DNA from 2 places in the Micromonospora sp. NPDC049891 genome. Region 2 is predicted to be linked to the other one. Evidence: predicted binding sites of a transcription regulator. Region 2 holds the regulator's gene; the other holds the start of a gene.
The links. The regulator HrcA, encoded in region 2, represses chaperone genes, less so after heat shock. The targets are predictions, from matches to a motif close to GGTTNGCACNCTCNNNNNGAGNGTGCNAACC.
Positions count from the first base shown of each region.

Region 1 (7,879 bases), on a different contig from region 2:
TTCTTCCACCCCGACGGTGAGCGGGGCTCGTCCCGGCTGCGCCGGGAATCCTCCGCCAAGGCCGTCTGCCGTACCTGCCCGGTCCGCGCCGAGTGCGCCGCGCACGCCCTTGCGGTACGCGAGCCGTACGGCGTCTGGGGTGGCTTCAGCGAGTCCGAGCGGCTGCGCCTGCTCGCGGTCGGCTGGGAGGACCTCGCCGACCGCCGACAGACCCGCGTCGACATCAACCGGCTGGAGGCCCGGCTGGGCAGCTCGCACCGGTCGACGATGCCCATCCAGCGCAACGTCGCCTGACCAACCGAACCACCGACGCCGCGTCCCGACCCGGACGCGGCGTCGCCATGTCCGGCCGCTGCCGCTACCGGCTGGTTGATCATGAGGTTGTTGTCGCCCCACCGGCGTGTCGATGAACAACTTCATGATCAACCGGTGCGGTCGGGGGCCGGCGTTCCGGTTGGGCGGGGGTGGGGTGCGGGGTGGGGTCAGGTGACGGTGAGTGTGACGGCGTGCCAGCCGGTCGCGCCGTCCGGGGCGACACCGCGCGGCTCGCCGGTCTGCGGCTCGCCGGTGCTGTCCGTCGCCCGGACCTGGAGGGTGTGCTCGCCCGGGGTGGCCTGCCACTGCCACGACCACTGCACCCAGGTGTCCACCGAGATCGTCGGCGCCAGTTGGGCCTCCTGCCAGGGCCCGTCGTCGACGCGTACCTCGACGCGGTCGATGCCCCGGTGCTGCGCCCAGGCGACGCCCGCGACCGTGACCGGGCCGGCGGCCGGGCGGTTGCGCGGGCGGGGCGTGTCGATCCGCGACTGCGTCTTCACCGGCCCCTGCGCCGACCAGCCCCGGGGAACCCAGTACGCGTCGAAGTCGGCAAAGCTGGTCAGCTCCAGTTCCGTGATCCACTTGCACGCCGACACGTAGCCGTACAGGCCCGGCACCACCATCCGGGCCGGGAAGCCGTGCTGCACCGGCAGCGGCTCACCGTTCATGCCGACGGCGAGCAGTGCGTCCCGCCCGTCGCGCAGCGCGGCGGTCGGCGTGCCGCAGGTCCAACCGTCCACCGAACGCCCGACCACCTGGTCGGCTCCGTCCAGCGGCGCCACCTCGTCCAGCAGCTCCCGAATTGGTACGCCGAGCCAGCGCGCGTTGCCGATCAGGTCGCCGCCGACCTCGTTGGAGACGCAGGCAAGCGTCACGTACCGCTCCACCATGGGCCGGGCGAGCAGATCGGCGTAGCTCAGCGTGACCGGGTTGCGGACCCGGCCGTGGATGCGCAGCTGCCAGGTCTCCGGATCGACCTGCGGCACCACCAGCGCGGTGTCGATCCGGTAGAAGCTCCGGTTCGACGTGACGTAGCTGGCCAGCCCGGGCTGGCCCAGGTCGGCGCCGGCCGGCACCGGTGGCGCGGTGGAGACCGGGGCCGGCAGGGTGATCGCCTCGCGGGCGGCCGACACCCCCTGGCGGCCGGCCAGCCACCGCCCGGCGACTCCCCCCACGGCAGCCACCCCGAGCACGGTGCCGACACCGGTGAGGAACCGCCGCCGCGAGTCCGGGTCGACCCGCCGCCCCGGCCCTCCCGGGGCCGACGGGCTTCCGGCGGACGCGGTCGGGTCGGTCGCCGCGCCGCCGGGTACCCCGGCGGTTCCGACCGGATCCTGGTCCGGCACGGCAGCGGCGGGACCGGTCACCGACGGCGGGCCGGCCGGTGTCGGTGGGGACCAGGGCCACGGGTCGAGTTCCAGCGGACCGGCGACGAAAGCCCAGAGCACCAGCCCGCCTACCGCCGCACCGACAAGTGACGGCAGCACGTCGGCGGCGTCCGCACCGGCCCGGGTCAGGGCCGCCGCCGCGCCGATCCCGCCGAAGACGACGATGCCGGCCAGGCCCGCCGTCAGCCGGCGGGCGGCCAGCATGCCCAACAGGGCGGCGAATCCGCCGAGCAGCAACGCCGTACCGACAAGCAGGGCAATCTTGTCGTAGGTGCCGAAGACCTCGATGCCGAACCGCTTGACCGGCTCAGGCGCGGTGTCCACCACGAGACCGCCGACCGCCACGAGCGGCGACGACCGGGGGCCGGTCAGGACGGCAACCAGTTCGGCGGTGCCGATGGCCGCCGCTGCGGCGGCGACGCCGGCCAGGGCGGCGAACCGGGGTGTCGTGCTGCTCACCCGCCAAGTGTTTCCCACCGGCCACCGGTCCGGTAGTCGGCGTCAGCGTTCGTAACCTCTCGTCACCGGTACGCCGGCCCCGACCCACGTCCGACGCCCGGCGGGAGCCGCGTCCGACGCCGTCCGGCACGACCGAGGCCGGGCCGGATCCACAACTGACGCCAGGCGGGAGCCGCGACCGCCCCGTTCACGCGCGTGGGGCGCACCGTCTTGTCGACGGTGCGCCCCACGTCCGGCGTACGGCAGGGCTCAGAAGCCCGGGCCGTGCTGGTGGCTGTGACCGTGGCCGTGCGAGTGGCCGTGGCCGCCCGCGGCGGGCTCCGGCTCGGCCGGCTTCTCCACCACAAGGCTCTCGGTGGTGAGCAGCAGACCGGCGATCGACGCGGCGTTGGTGACCGCGTTGCGGGTCACCTTGACCGGGTCGATGATGCCGGACTTGGTCAGGTCGACGTACTCGCCGACGGCGGCGTCGAGGCCGTGGCCCCAGTCCTTGCCGGTGACCTTCTGCACGACCACGTAGCCGTCGTGGCCGGCGTTCTGGGCGATCCAGCGCAGCGGCTCGACGAGTGCCTTACGCACGATCGACACGCCGACCTTCTCGTCGCCGGTGAAGCCGAGGTCGTCGTCGAGCACCGGCAGGATCTGCGCCAGGGCGGCACCGCCACCGGGGACCGTACCCTCCTCGACCGCGGCCTTGGTCGCGGCGATGGCGTCCTCGATGCGGTGCTTGCGCTCCTTCATCTCGACCTCGGTGGCCGCGCCGACCTTGACCACCGCGACACCGCCGGAGAGCTTGGCCAGCCGCTCGGCGAGCTTCTCCCGGTCCCACTCGGAGTCCGAGGCCTCGATCTCCTTGCGGATCTGGGCGACCCGGTCGGCCACCTCGCTGGCCTGGCCACCACCCTCGACGATCGTGGTGTTCTCCTTGTCGACCACGATGCGCCGGGCGCTGCCCAGCACCTCCAGGCCGACCTGGTCGAGCTTGTAGCCCAGTTCCGGGGCGACCAGCTCGGCACCGGTGAGGATCGCCATGTCCTGGAGCATCGCCTTACGGCGGTCACCGAAGCCGGGCGCCTTGACGGCGCAGACCTTGAGGGTCTTGCGGATGGCGTTGACCACCAGGGTGGACAGCGCCTGGCCCTCGACGTCCTCGGCGATGATGAGCAGCGGCTTGTTGTTCTGGAGGACCTTCTCCAGCAGCGGCAGCAGCTCCTCGATCGCGGAGATCTTCTGCGTGGTGATCAGGACGTACGCGTCCTCCAGGACCGACTCCTGCGACTCCGCGTCGGTGACGAAGTTCGGCGAGATGAAGCCCTTGTCGAACTGAAGGCCCTCGGTGACGTCCAGCTCGGTGTGCAGGGCGGAGCCTTCCTCGACGGTGATCACACCGTCTCGGCCGACCTTCTCCATCGCCTCGGCGATCAGCTCACCGATGGTGGCGTCCTGCGCGGAGATCGTCGCGACGTGCGCCACCGACTTCTTGTCGGAGACCTCGACGGCCTTGCCCAGCAGCGCCTCGGAGACCTTGGTGGCGGCGGCGTCGATGCCCCGCTTGAGGCCGGCCGGGTTGGCACCCGCGGTGACGTTGCGCAGGCCCTCGCGGACCATGGCCTGGGCGAGCACGGTCGCGGTGGTGGTCCCGTCGCCGGCGACGTCGTTGGTCTTGGTCGCCACCTCCTTGACCAGCTGCGCGCCGAGGTTCTCGTACGGGTTGGTGAGCTCGATCTCCTTGGCGATGGTCACGCCATCGTTGGTGATCGTCGGCGCACCGAATTTCTTGTCGAGGACGACGTTGCGCCCGCGCGGCCCGAGGGTGACCTTGACCGCGTCGGCGAGCGCGTTGACACCGTGCTCCAGCAGGTGCCGGGCGTCGTCCGAGAAGCTCAGGATCTTCGCCATCTATGTCCCTTCGAAAGCGACGTTGCCCCGGCCCGGCGAGCCGGACCGGGGCAACGACACTGATCGGTTGCTTACTTCTCGATGACCGCGAGGACGTCGCGGGCGGAGAGCACCAGGTACTCCTCGCCGGCGTACTTGACCTCGGTGCCGCCGTACTTCGAGTAGAGAACGGTGTCGCCGACGGAGACGTCGATCGGCACGCGGTTGCCCTTGTCGTCGATCCGGCCCGGGCCGACAGCGAGGACGGTGCCCTCCTGCGGCTTCTCCTTGGCGGTGTCGGGGATCACGATGCCCGAGGCGGTGGTGGTCTCGGCCTCGTTCGCCTGGACCACGATGCGGTCCTCGAGCGGCTTGATCGCAACCTTGGTCGCGGTAGTCACGGGCATACCCTCCTGGGGTACTTGGTTTCGTTGCCGATCGGCATGCCGACCGGCGTCAATCTGCCACATGCCACCGGGCGGGGCCGTCGTCGCGGGTGCCGGTCCGCCTGGCGTTCAACCCCCGGACACCAGGGCCCGAAGGTTGGCACCCTCAGGGTGAGAGTGCTAATCGCAGGTTATTCCTCGGCTAGCACTCCGTCAAGGAGAGTGCCAATCCACCACCCTCGTGTCGTCACGCTCGCGCACCCGTACCGCCACTCTTTTCGCAGTCTTCCGCCGCCGTTCGCCAGGGTTGACCGCAACACGCCGACAGTCACTTCCCCGTCGATCGACCACCCCTTACTCTCCGGCGCGACCACGTCACGGAGGGCGGACAGATGGCGGACGTACCAACCCTGGGATTCCTACGCGACCAGTTGCGCCGGGCCCGCAAAGTGCGCGGGCTCAGCCAGGAGGAGTTGAGCAAAATGATCAACTACTCTCCGTCGGCGGTGAGCGCGATGGAGATCGGCCCGAACCAGCTGAGCGCCGACTACCTGGCCCGGTTCGACAAGGTGCTGGAGACCGGCGGCCTCTTCGTCGGGATGCTGGAGCTGATCCGGCTGCACGCCGAGCCGGACTGGTTCCGGCCGTGGGGCGAGATCGAGCGGGAGGCGGTCGCGCTGCGCTGGTACGACCCGGCAGTGGTGCCGGGCCTGCTCCAGACCGAGGCGTACGCGCGGGCCATGCTCCGGGCCGGTCCACCGCTGACCGACGAGCAGATCGAGAAGCGGGTGCTGGCCCGGATGGCCCGGCAGGAGGTGCTCGCCCGCGAGGATCCACCGCAACTCGTCGCGGTGCTCGACGAGCAGGTGCTGCGCCGGCAGGTCGGCGAGCGCGCGACAATGCGCGAGCAGGTGGAGCACCTGCGCAGCCTCGCCGACCGCCCGCACGTCCAGGTGCGGATCATCCCGGCCGAGACCCCGTGGTACGTCGGACTCAACGGCCCCTTCGTGCTGGCCCGGCTCGCCGACGGCACCGAGGTGGCACACCTGGACAACCAGCTCCGGGGGCACACCGTGGACAGCCCGAACGACCTTGCCAGCCTGGGGCGGCGTTGGGAGACTGTGGCCGGTGAGGCGCTGCCGCGCCGGCAGTCCGCCCGCCTGATCGAGGAAGTGGCGAAGTCATGGACCTGACCCGTGCCGCCTGGCGCAAATCCTCCCGCAGCAACAGCAACGGCGGCGCCTGCGTCGAGGTCGCCGACAACCTGCCCGGCGTGGTCGCCGTGCGCGACAGCAAGGATCCGGCCGGCCCGGCGCTCGGCTTCACCCCGGCCGCCTGGCGCGCCTTCATCGCCCCCCACCGCCCCACCCACTGACTTCACCCGACACGGCATCCGGCTGCGCCGTTCCCGCCCCGCGCGCTCCCCCGGCCGCCCCGGCTCGGCTCGGCTCGGCCTACAGAGTTGCCCGCCCCTCCCCCACCGATGTGCGCGAGTTGCGGCATGATGCGCCCTCCCGCTGACGCGATAGCCCGAGATGCCGCAACCCACACCCTCCCACCGGGCCAAAGGCCCGAGATGCCGCACGTCGCGACCGGCCTGCACCACGAACAAGAGGCCGGGCGGGGTGGACGAGGGTGGGGCGGAAGAATGGGCGGGTGGATCTGGAGCAGTTCGCCGCGTTGCTTACCCCTGAGGGGTCGGCCGCGCTCGACGCGGCGGTCCGGGTGGCCGGCGGCGATCCGCTGGCTGCGGCGGCGGCGCTGCGCTCGGCGGGGGTGCCGGCCGGGCTCGCGGCGGCGGCGCTGACCCAGGCGGAGCTGCGCCGCCGGGCGACCGGCAAGTTCGGGCCCGCGGCGAACGGCATGTTCTTCACCCGGCCGGGACTGGAGCAGGCCACCCGGCAGGTTGTCGCCGACCGGCGCGCCCGGCGGCTGCGCGCCGCCGGGGTGGCGACGCTTGCCGACCTGGGCTGCGGGCTGGGGGCCGACGCGCTCGCCGCCGCCCGCACCGGCATCCGGGTGTACGCGGTGGAGGCGGACCCGCTCACCGCCGCGCTGGCCGAGGCGAACGCGCAGGCCGCCGGGCTGGCCGACCTCGTCACCGTCGAGTGTGGCGACGCGACCGCGTTCGACGTGACAGGGGTCGAGGCGGTCTTCTGTGACCCGGCCCGACGCCGGGCCGGTACCGGCCGACGGATCTTCGACCCGAACTCGTACTCGCCGCCGTGGGACTTCGTGACCGGCCTGGCCGAGCGGGTGTCGCACACGGTGGTGAAGGTCGCGCCGGGGATCGACCACGCGTTGATCCCGCCCGGTGCCGAGGCCGAGTGGGTGAGCGTCGACGGCGACCTGGTCGAGGCGGCCCTCTGGTGCGGTGAACTGGCCGAGCTGCCCCGCCGCGCGACAGTGCTCAAGGAGAAGCTGCCGGCGGCGCACCAGCTGACCGGGTCAGGGACGCGGGAGGCACCGGTCGGACCGGTGCGCAACTTCGTGTACGACCCGGATCCGGCGGTGGTCCGGGCTCACCTGGTGGCCGAGCTCGCTGCCGAACTGGACGCCACGTTGGCCGATCCGACAATCGCCTACCTCTACGCCGACGCGGCCCGGCCCACGCCGTACGCCCGCTGCCTGGAGGTGACAGACGTGCTGCCGTTCTCCCTCAAGCGGCTGCGGGCGCTGTTGCGGGAGCGGCGGGTCGGCCGGGTGGAGATCCTCAAGCGCGGCTCCGCACTGGAGCCCGAGCGACTCCGGCGCGACCTGCGGCTGGCCGGCGACCAGCCGGCGAGCCTGGTGCTGACCCGTACCGCGGGCGCCCCGACGGTCCTGGTCTGCCGCCCGGCGATCTGAACGCCGACCCTGCGCACCACCGGCTGGGAAGACACTGGTTCGGGCCTCGGGCCGGGGCTAGGTTGGCGGACATGGCGGGACGTGGCACGCCGGCGACCGCGCTGCTGGCGAAGCGGAAGGTCGACCATCGCACCCATCCGTACGATGTCTCGCCTGACGAGCCCAACTACGGCGCGCTTGTCGCCGCCGCGCTCGCGGTGGCACCCGAGCGGGTCTTCAAGACCCTGGTCACCGAGGTCGACGGGGCGTTGACCGTGGCGGTGGTGCCGGTCACCGGCGATCTCGATCTCAAGGCACTCGCGGCGGCCGTCGGCGGCAAGCGGGCGACGCTTGCCGAGCGGGCGGCGGCCGAGCGGGCCACGGGGTACGTACGCGGCGGCATCAGCCCACTGGGTCAGCGGCGGCGGCTGCCCACGGTCCTCGACGTCTCCGCCCTGGAGCATCCGACGGTGTACGTCTCGGCCGGGCGGCGGGGACTCCAGGTGGAACTTGCCCCCGCGGCCCTGGTCGCGCTCACCGGCGCGGACACCGCGCCCCTCGCCGCCACCTGATCCGCTCGGCGCCTCCGCAGTCGACCGGACACCGGTACCGGAACACGGACGG
Region 1 is NZ_JBFAML010000043.1:10,624-18,502, reverse strand. Features, by position in the region: gene AB0I71_RS30705 (WhiB family transcriptional regulator) at 1-294, shown strand, start outside; gene AB0I71_RS30700 (molybdopterin-dependent oxidoreductase) at 483-2,165, opposite strand; gene groL (chaperonin GroEL) at 2,415-4,064, opposite strand; gene groES (co-chaperone GroES) at 4,136-4,450, opposite strand; gene AB0I71_RS30685 (helix-turn-helix transcriptional regulator) at 4,822-5,622, shown strand; gene AB0I71_RS30680 (DUF397 domain-containing protein) at 5,613-5,804, shown strand; gene AB0I71_RS30675 (methyltransferase domain-containing protein) at 6,086-7,276, shown strand; gene ybaK (Cys-tRNA(Pro) deacylase) at 7,348-7,827, shown strand.
Region 1: a site for HrcA is predicted at 4,585-4,615, ahead of groES (co-chaperone GroES). Genes of this name have one in related genera too.

Region 2 (7,879 bases):
AGGCGGACCTCGGGCGCACCATCGACCCCGGCGGCTTCGGTGAGAACCTCACCACGTACGCGGTCGACGTGACCGGCGCCGTGATCGGCGAGCAGTGGGCCGCCGGTGAGGTGCTGCTCCAGGTGACCATGCCCCGTACCCCGTGCGCCACCTTCGCCGGCTTCTGGGGCGTACCGGATCTGATCAAGCGGTTCACCGTGCGGGCGACCCCTGGCGCGTACCTGCGGGTGGTGCGCGAGGGCGCGGTGGGTGCCGGCGACCCGATCGAGATCGTGCACCGGCCGGCGCACGGGGTGACCGTCGGCGAGGTGTTCCGGGCGCTCACCCTGGAGCCGGCGCTGCTGCCCCGGTTGCTGGCGGCCGACGATCTGCCCGAGCCGATCCGGGAGAAGGCGCGTCGCCGCCTCGGCGCACCGGCCGGCTGACGACCGGCGGGCCAGCCCCGGCCACGTCCGAGATGACGCGAAAGGTCCCGCCTGCCACGACTGGTCGTGGCAGGCGGGACCTTTTCGTCACGGTCCGGTCAGCGGAGCCAGGGGATGTTGCGGTTGAGCAGACCGCGCTGCTTGAGCTCCTTGCGCAGCGGGATCTCGTCGTCGATGTAGCCGTCCCAGTTGATGCCCCAGTAGTTGGCCGTGTGGGTGCCCTCACCGAGCAGCTGACGCTGCACCGGCGTGCGGTTGCGGTACCACTCGCCGTCCTTGTCGGGGTGCAGCTCGTCGAGCGGACGGATCCACCGGTAGGTGTAGCCGACGAACAGCATCTTGCGGGTGATGTTCGACAGGTTCGTCGACCGGGAGTGCCACTGGCGGCGGTCGAAGATGAAGGCGTCACCCGGGTTGGCGGTGATCTCGACCGTGCCCTCCGGATCCGGGTTGTGCACGCTCAGGTCCGTCGGGCGGGGCAGCGAGTTCCACAGGTGGCTGCCCGGGATCACCTTCGTCGCGCCCCGACCCTTCTCCGACAGGTCGGAGAGCACGTAGGCGACCTTCAGCGAGAACATCGGCCGCGGCAGGTTCGGGTCCATCGTCTCCGGGTCGGAGTTCTGCCGGTACCCGTCCTGGTGCCAACCCCAGTACGGCTTCTCGGGCTCCAACGCCGGCGGCGTGACGTCGAGGTGGTTGTGGTGGGTGTAGATGTTCCAGCCCGCCAGCCCCCACATGTAGGGGAAGGCGATCGGGTGGGTGAGCAGCTCGCCGAAGAGCTCGTCCCGCTCAAGGAAGCCCAGCAGGTGCAGGGTGCCGTCCTTGGTGGTGGTGCCCTTGGCCTTCTCCTCCTCGTACACCCGGTCGACCGCGGCCTCCAGAGCGGCCCGGTGATCCTCGGTCAGGACGTTCCGCAGCAGGAGAAAGCCCTGCTCGTGAAACTCCTTGCGGTCGACGTCACTGATCGGTTCATAGCCGGTCCGGTCGCCGTAGTCGAACGCCACGTCGTACCCCTCCCCAAGAGGTGAAACCATTTCTGGCACAGGCCGCCGATCGTAACGCGCGCGGAGACCGCCCGGGGGGCACCCCGTGAGCTTTCCGCGGGCATGACGACTGATGGCGCTTGTCCGACTACCGCAAGTTACGCAACGTGGTGGGACGAGTGCTTATATAGCGAATAGCCCGATTTTGCGGTGACTGCGGGTAAGGAGATCGAGGCTGCTCAGACGTCCGCGTGGACCTCGGCCTGGACCTGTCCGCTGCTGCGTTCGCTCTCCGGCAGACGCTTCCAGGTGCCGCGCTTGGCGGTCCACTCCCGGCCGTCGAAGGCGACCCGCTTCACCCCGTGCTCCTTCGCATGGGAGACCAGCCAGTGCGCGTACCGCCAGCCGGCCCGCTCCCCCTCGGGGATCGTCTGCGGGGCGTCGGCCGAGCGGGTCGCGGCGGCGCGGATGCCCACCGTCAGGCTCGCCAGGCCGACCTCGCGGTCCACCTCGGTGGCGAAGTAGTCCGAGCCCGGTCCGGAGTCCTCGGCCGGTGAGAATTCGGTCAGACCCCAGTCGAGCGTCAACCCCTTGGCCAGCGCGGCGATGGCTGCGGCGCCGCGCATCACCGGATCGCCGCCCACCGTGCAGGTGACCGCCGTGGTGGCGTTACCGAGCAGCGCCCGGGTGAGTACCTGCGACTCGTCGGCCCACTTCTCGTACGCCTCCGGGAAGGCCGAGCGCTGCACCTTCTGCGCGGCGTCGGTGACCCGCATGTCCTCCCAGCCGCGCACCTTCTTCAACGCCGCGTAGAACTTCCCGGCCGCGTACCGGGGGTCGCGGATCTGGGTCGGCGTGCCCCAACCCTGACTCGGCCGCTGCTGGAACAGCCCCACGGAATCGCGGTCACCGCCAGCCAGGTTGCGCAGCCCGGACTCCTGGTACGCGGTGGCCAGCGCCACCACCACCGCCCGCTCGGGCATCTCGCGCTGCACGCCGATCGCCGCGATCGTCGCCGCGTTCGCCATCTGCTGCGAGTCCAGAGTCACCTCGCCGTCGGCCTGCACCGTGCAGGCCCGGCCGGCCAGCGGCAGCCGTAGCCCCTCACCAGCCTGCCTCAGCACCACGATCAACCCGATCGCGGCGATCAGGACGAGGACCACGAAGCCCGTCGCGACAGCCCGAGTTCGCACCCGCACCTCCTGTGTCAAGGTCCGCCAAGCGTACGTCCCTCATCGACCAGTCCGGGTCGTCCGACCGGTTCCACCCCCGCGCGCCGTCCGTGCGCCGACCTGAGGTTCCCCGTCCCGGCCGTGGATCACCTGCCGAGTTCCGCCACCCAACGAGCCGGCCGCTTCTCCCGAAACGCGGTGACGCCCTCGATGCCGTCCGCCGACAGGAAGTACCCGGTGGACAACTCCGCCAGCTCGGTCAGCTCGGCGCGCAGGTCGACGGGGGCCGGCCGGCGCAGCAGTTGCTTCACCCCGGCCAACGCCGCCGGAGCACCCCGCACCAGCGAATCGCAGTACCGGTGCACCACGGCGGACAACTCCTCCGCCGGCACCGCGGCGGTGACCAGGCCGATCTCGGCCGCCCGCCGCCCGTCGAAGGTGTCGCCGGTCAGGTACAGCTCGGCCGCCGCCCGGGAAGACAGTCGAGGCAGCACCGTCGCGGAGATCACCGCGGGGATCACCCCGATCCGTACCTCGGTGAAGGCGAACGTTGCCTCCGCCGCGCAGACCGCCAGGTCGGCCGCCGCGATCAGACCCAGGCCGCCGGCCCGGGCCGGGCCGGCGACCTTCGCCAGCACCGGCTTCGGGCACTCCCGGACCGCCGCGAGCACGTCACCCAGCATCCCGGCGGGCACCGTGCCGCTGGCGTACGCCGCCGCGGTCTCCTTCAGGTCGGCTCCGGAGCAGAAGACCGGCCCGGTGTGGTCGAGCACGATCACCCGGACCGCGTCGTCGGCGACCGCGACCGCGAGCCCGGCCAGCAGTTCGGTCATCAGCGGCGTGGAGAGCGCGTTGCGGTTGTGCGGACTGTCCAGGGTGAGCGTGGTCACCCCGTGGGCCGTGGCGACCCGCACGAGCGCGTCGGGAGAGGTCATGTGAGGGCACACTAGTGGCCATGCCCGGCGTCCTTCCAGCAGGCGAGCCCGTCCCAGCCGACGGGTCGCTGCCCGCACCCGCCCGAGCGTCCGTCGGCGCCCGGGGTTTCGGGGTGTACGTGCACGTGCCCTTCTGCGCGAGCCGCTGCGGCTACTGCGACTTCAACACGTACACCGCCGACGAGCTGGGCGGTGGCGCGAGTCGGGAGGGCTACGCCGACGCCGTGCTGGCGGAGCTGACGCTCGCCGCCCGGGTGCTGGGCGAGACTCCGCCCACCCGGGTGGACACGGTCTTCGTCGGCGGCGGCACCCCCACCCTGCTGCCCGCCGACGACCTGGCCCGGATCCTCGACGCGATCGACCGGACCTGGGGGCTGGCCGCCGACGCGGAGGTGACCACCGAGGCCAACCCGGAGTCGGTGACGACCACCTCGCTGAAGGAGCTGCGCGCGGCCGGGTACACCCGGATCTCACTGGGCATGCAGTCGGCCGCGCCCGGGGTGCTCGCCGTGCTCGACCGCCGGCACAGCGCCGGCCGGGCCACCGCCGCCGCGCTGGAGGCCCGCGACGCCGGGTTCGAGCACGTCAACCTCGACCTGATCTACGGGACGCCGGGGGAGCGGGCCGAGGACTTCGCCGCCTCGTTGGACCAGGTGGTGGCCGCGGGCGTGGACCACGTCAGCGCGTACGCCCTGATCGTCGAGGACGGCACCCGGCTGGCCACCCGGATGCGCCGGGGCGAGTTGCCGTACCCGGACGAGGACGTGGCCGCCGACCGGTACCTGGCCGCCGAGTCCGCCCTCGACGCGGCCGGTTTCTCCTGGTACGAGGTCTCCAACTGGGCCCGCACGCCGCAGGCGCGCTGCCGGCACAACCTGCTCTACTGGACCGGCGGGGACTGGTGGGGCCTCGGGCCGGGGGCGCACAGCCACGTCGGCGGAGTGCGCTGGTGGAACGTCAAGCATCCCGGGGCGTACGCGAAACGCCTCGCCACCGGGGAGTCACCCGGGCAGGCCCGGGAGGTGCTCACCGGCGACGAGGCGCACATGGAGGAGGTCATGCTCCGGTTGCGGCTGGCCGCCGGCCTGCCGCTGAACGTGCTGACCGACGCCGGGCGAGCCGGCGCGGCGCGGGCACTGGCCGAGGGCCTGCTCGCTGAGCCCGCCCACGCCGCCGGCCGCGCCGTGCTCACCCTGCGCGGCCGGCTGCTCGCCGACGCCGTGGTCCGCGACCTGCTTCCCTGATCCCCGTCACCAGGCGGCCCGACCGGTCAGCGCTTCACGAACGAGTAGCTCATCGGATACTGGTAGAGCACCCCTTCGTTGGCCTTGACCCCGCCGATGATGCCGAAGATCACCGGCACGATCCCCGCGATGATCGGCGCGAAGAACAGGATGCCGCAGGTGATCGTGGCGAGCACCCAGCTCAGCACGCCGACAATGGCCCAGGTGAGCTGGAAGTTCAGCGCGGCCACCGAGTGTGCCCGGGCGATCGGGGACTGCTGCCCCCGGGTCATCATCGCGATCAGCGGCGCCACCCAGCCGAAGAGCCCGCCGCCGACGACCACGCCGAGCGGGCCACCGAAGTGGGCGATCAGGACCCAGGTCTTGTCCTCGTTGTTGGCGTAGCCGCCACCCGGTGCGCCGTAACCGCCGGTCGGGTAGCCGACACCGGGGGCTCCCGGCGGCGGCGGGTAGCCGCCGGGCGGGTACCCGCCGGGTGGGGGATAGCCGGCCGGCGGCGGCTGGTCGCCGGTGGGGGGTGGATAGCCGCCGGGCGGGGGATAGTCGCTCTGGCCAGGCGAGCCGGACAGTGGTGTCGTGGGTTCGTCGCCGGAGTCCGGGGGACGAGGTGGTTCAGTCATGGGGGTCACGGTAGGTGTCACCGGCAACGGCGCACCAGAGCGACACCGGCGAGTGTCAACCCGCCGATCGGTTCGATGATGGACGTGCTGACTTGATCATCGCGTCGACGGGGACCCCGACGTAGACTGGCACTCGCTACAGTCGAGTGCCAGAGTGTTCCTGCGGTGGCTGTGACGCTGAGGGCTGACCTGCGACAGGAGGTGGGAATGATGGGTCTGGACGACCGCAAGCTCGCCGTGCTCCGGGCGATCGTCGAGGACTACGTCGCCACCCAGGAGCCGGTCGGCAGCAAGTCGCTCGTCGAGCGACACCAGCTGGGTGTCTCACCGGCCACGGTCCGTAACGACATGGCCGTGCTGGAGGAGGAGGGCTACATCCGCCAACCGCACACCAGCGCGGGGCGGGTGCCCACCGATCGTGGCTACCGACTCTTCGTCGACCGGCTGAGCCGGGTCAAGCCGCTCAGCCCGGCCGAACGCCGGGCGATCGAGCGCTTCCTGGCCGGCGCCGTCGACCTCGACGACGTGGTGCACCGCACGGTGCGGCTGCTGGCGCAGCTGACCCGTCAGGTCGCCGTCGTGCAGTACCCGAGCCTGGCCCGGTCCCGGGTGCGTCACCTGGAACTGGTGCCGATCTCCACCACCCGGCTGATGCTCGTGATGATCGCCGACACCGGCCGGGTCGAGCAGCGGCTTGTCGAGCTGCCCGCACCGGTCCTCGCCGACGACGTCCTGGACCTGCGCCGGTTGGTCAACGAGAAACTCGTCGGAGTCCGCCTGTCGGAGACCCCGCCGCTGGTGCAGGCCCTGATCGACGACTGTGCGCCGCACCTGCGCCCGGCCATGACGACCCTGTCCACCGTGCTGCTGGAGACCCTCGTCGAACGGCACGAGGAACGGCTCGCCCTGGCCGGCACCGCGAACCTCGCCCGGGGCGGCCTGCTCGACTTCCAGGGCTCGTTGCGCCCCATCCTCGAAGCTCTTGAGGAGGAGGTCGTGCTGCTCAAGCTCATCGGTGAGGTGGAGCCGAGCACCCTGCGGGTACGCATCGGCGACGAGAACGAGTACGACAACCTGCGGGCGGCTTCCGTGGTCAGCACCGGGTACGGCCCGGGCGCGACCATCGTCGGGGGGATGGGCGTGCTGGGACCGACCCGGATGGACTACCCCGGAACCATCGCCACGGTGAGGGCCGTGGCACGCTACGTGGGCGAGCTGCTGGCCCAGAACTGACAAGTCAGGGCCGACGGCAGGCTGCCGCCGCCGAACGGCGTAACTCGAGACGAACACGAGGACACGGAACGCAGTGGCCAGGGACTACTACGGCATTCTCGGCGTGAGCAAGGGTGCCTCCGATGACGAGATCAAGCGCGCCTACCGCAAGCTGGCGCGCCAGTTCCATCCGGACGTGAACCCGGACCCGGAGGCACAGGAGAAGTTCAAGGACATCAACGCCGCGTACGAGGTCCTCTCGGACGATCGGAAACGGCAGATCGTCGACCTGGGCGGGGACCCGCTGGCACCGGGCGGGGGTGGGCCCGGCGGTCCGGGCGGCCCCGGCGGGGCCGGACCCTTCGTCGGCTTCCAGGACATCATGGACGCGTTCTTTGGCGGCGCCACCGGCGCCGGACGAGGCCCGCGACCGCGTACCCGCCCCGGTGCCGACGCGATCCTGCGCCTGGAACTGGACCTTCAGGAGACCGCCTTCGGCGTCGAGGCGCCGATCACCGTCGACACGGCGGTGCTCTGCACCACCTGCTCCGGTGCCGGCACCGCCGCCGGCACCCACCTGGCCACCTGCGAGGCGTGTGGCGGTCGGGGCGAGGTGCAGTCGGTGCAGCGCACCTTCCTCGGCCAGGTGGTCTCCGCCCGGCCGTGCACGGTCTGCCAGGGTTACGGCACCACCATCCCGCACCCCTGCCCGACCTGCGCCGGTGACGGCCGGGTGCGCACCCGTCGGTCGCTGACCGTCAAGATCCCCGCCGGGGTGGAGGACGGCATGCGCATCCGCCTCGCCCAGCAGGGCGAGGTCGGCCCGGGCGGCGGCACCGCCGGTGACCTCTACGTGGAGATCCACGAACGGCCACACGACGTCTTCTCCCGCAAGGGCGACGACCTGCACTGCCGGGTCACCGTGCCGATGACCGCCGCCGCGCTCGGCACTCGGCTGACCATCAAGACGCTCGACAGCGAGGAACCGGTGGACGTCAAGCCGGGCACCCAGCCGGGCAGCACCCTGCGGCTGCGGGCCCGTGGCGTACCGCACCTGCGCGGAGCCGGGCGGGGCGACCTCTACGTCCACCTGGACGTGCGCACCCCCACCAAGCTCGACGCCGAGCAGGAGCGGATGCTGCGCGAGTTCGCCAAGACCCGCGGTGAGGAGGTCGCCGAGCTGACCAAGCAGGGCGGCTTCTTCTCCCGGATGCGCGACGCCTTCAACGGCCACGCCTGACGTGTCCGCCCCGCTGTTTCTGGTCGAGTCGCTGCCGACCGCCGCGTC
Region 2 is NZ_JBFAML010000007.1:213,034-220,912, reverse strand. Features, by position in the region: gene AB0I71_RS12350 (MOSC domain-containing protein) at 1-425, shown strand, start outside; gene AB0I71_RS12345 (phytanoyl-CoA dioxygenase family protein) at 524-1,429, opposite strand; gene AB0I71_RS12340 (hypothetical protein) at 1,648-2,607, opposite strand; gene AB0I71_RS12335 (enoyl-CoA hydratase-related protein) at 2,727-3,515, opposite strand; gene hemW (radical SAM family heme chaperone HemW) at 3,536-4,759, shown strand; gene AB0I71_RS12325 (DUF4870 domain-containing protein) at 4,786-5,379, opposite strand; gene hrcA (heat-inducible transcriptional repressor HrcA) at 5,590-6,612, shown strand; gene dnaJ (molecular chaperone DnaJ) at 6,686-7,831, shown strand; gene AB0I71_RS12310 (16S rRNA (uracil(1498)-N(3))-methyltransferase) at 7,833-7,879, shown strand, end outside.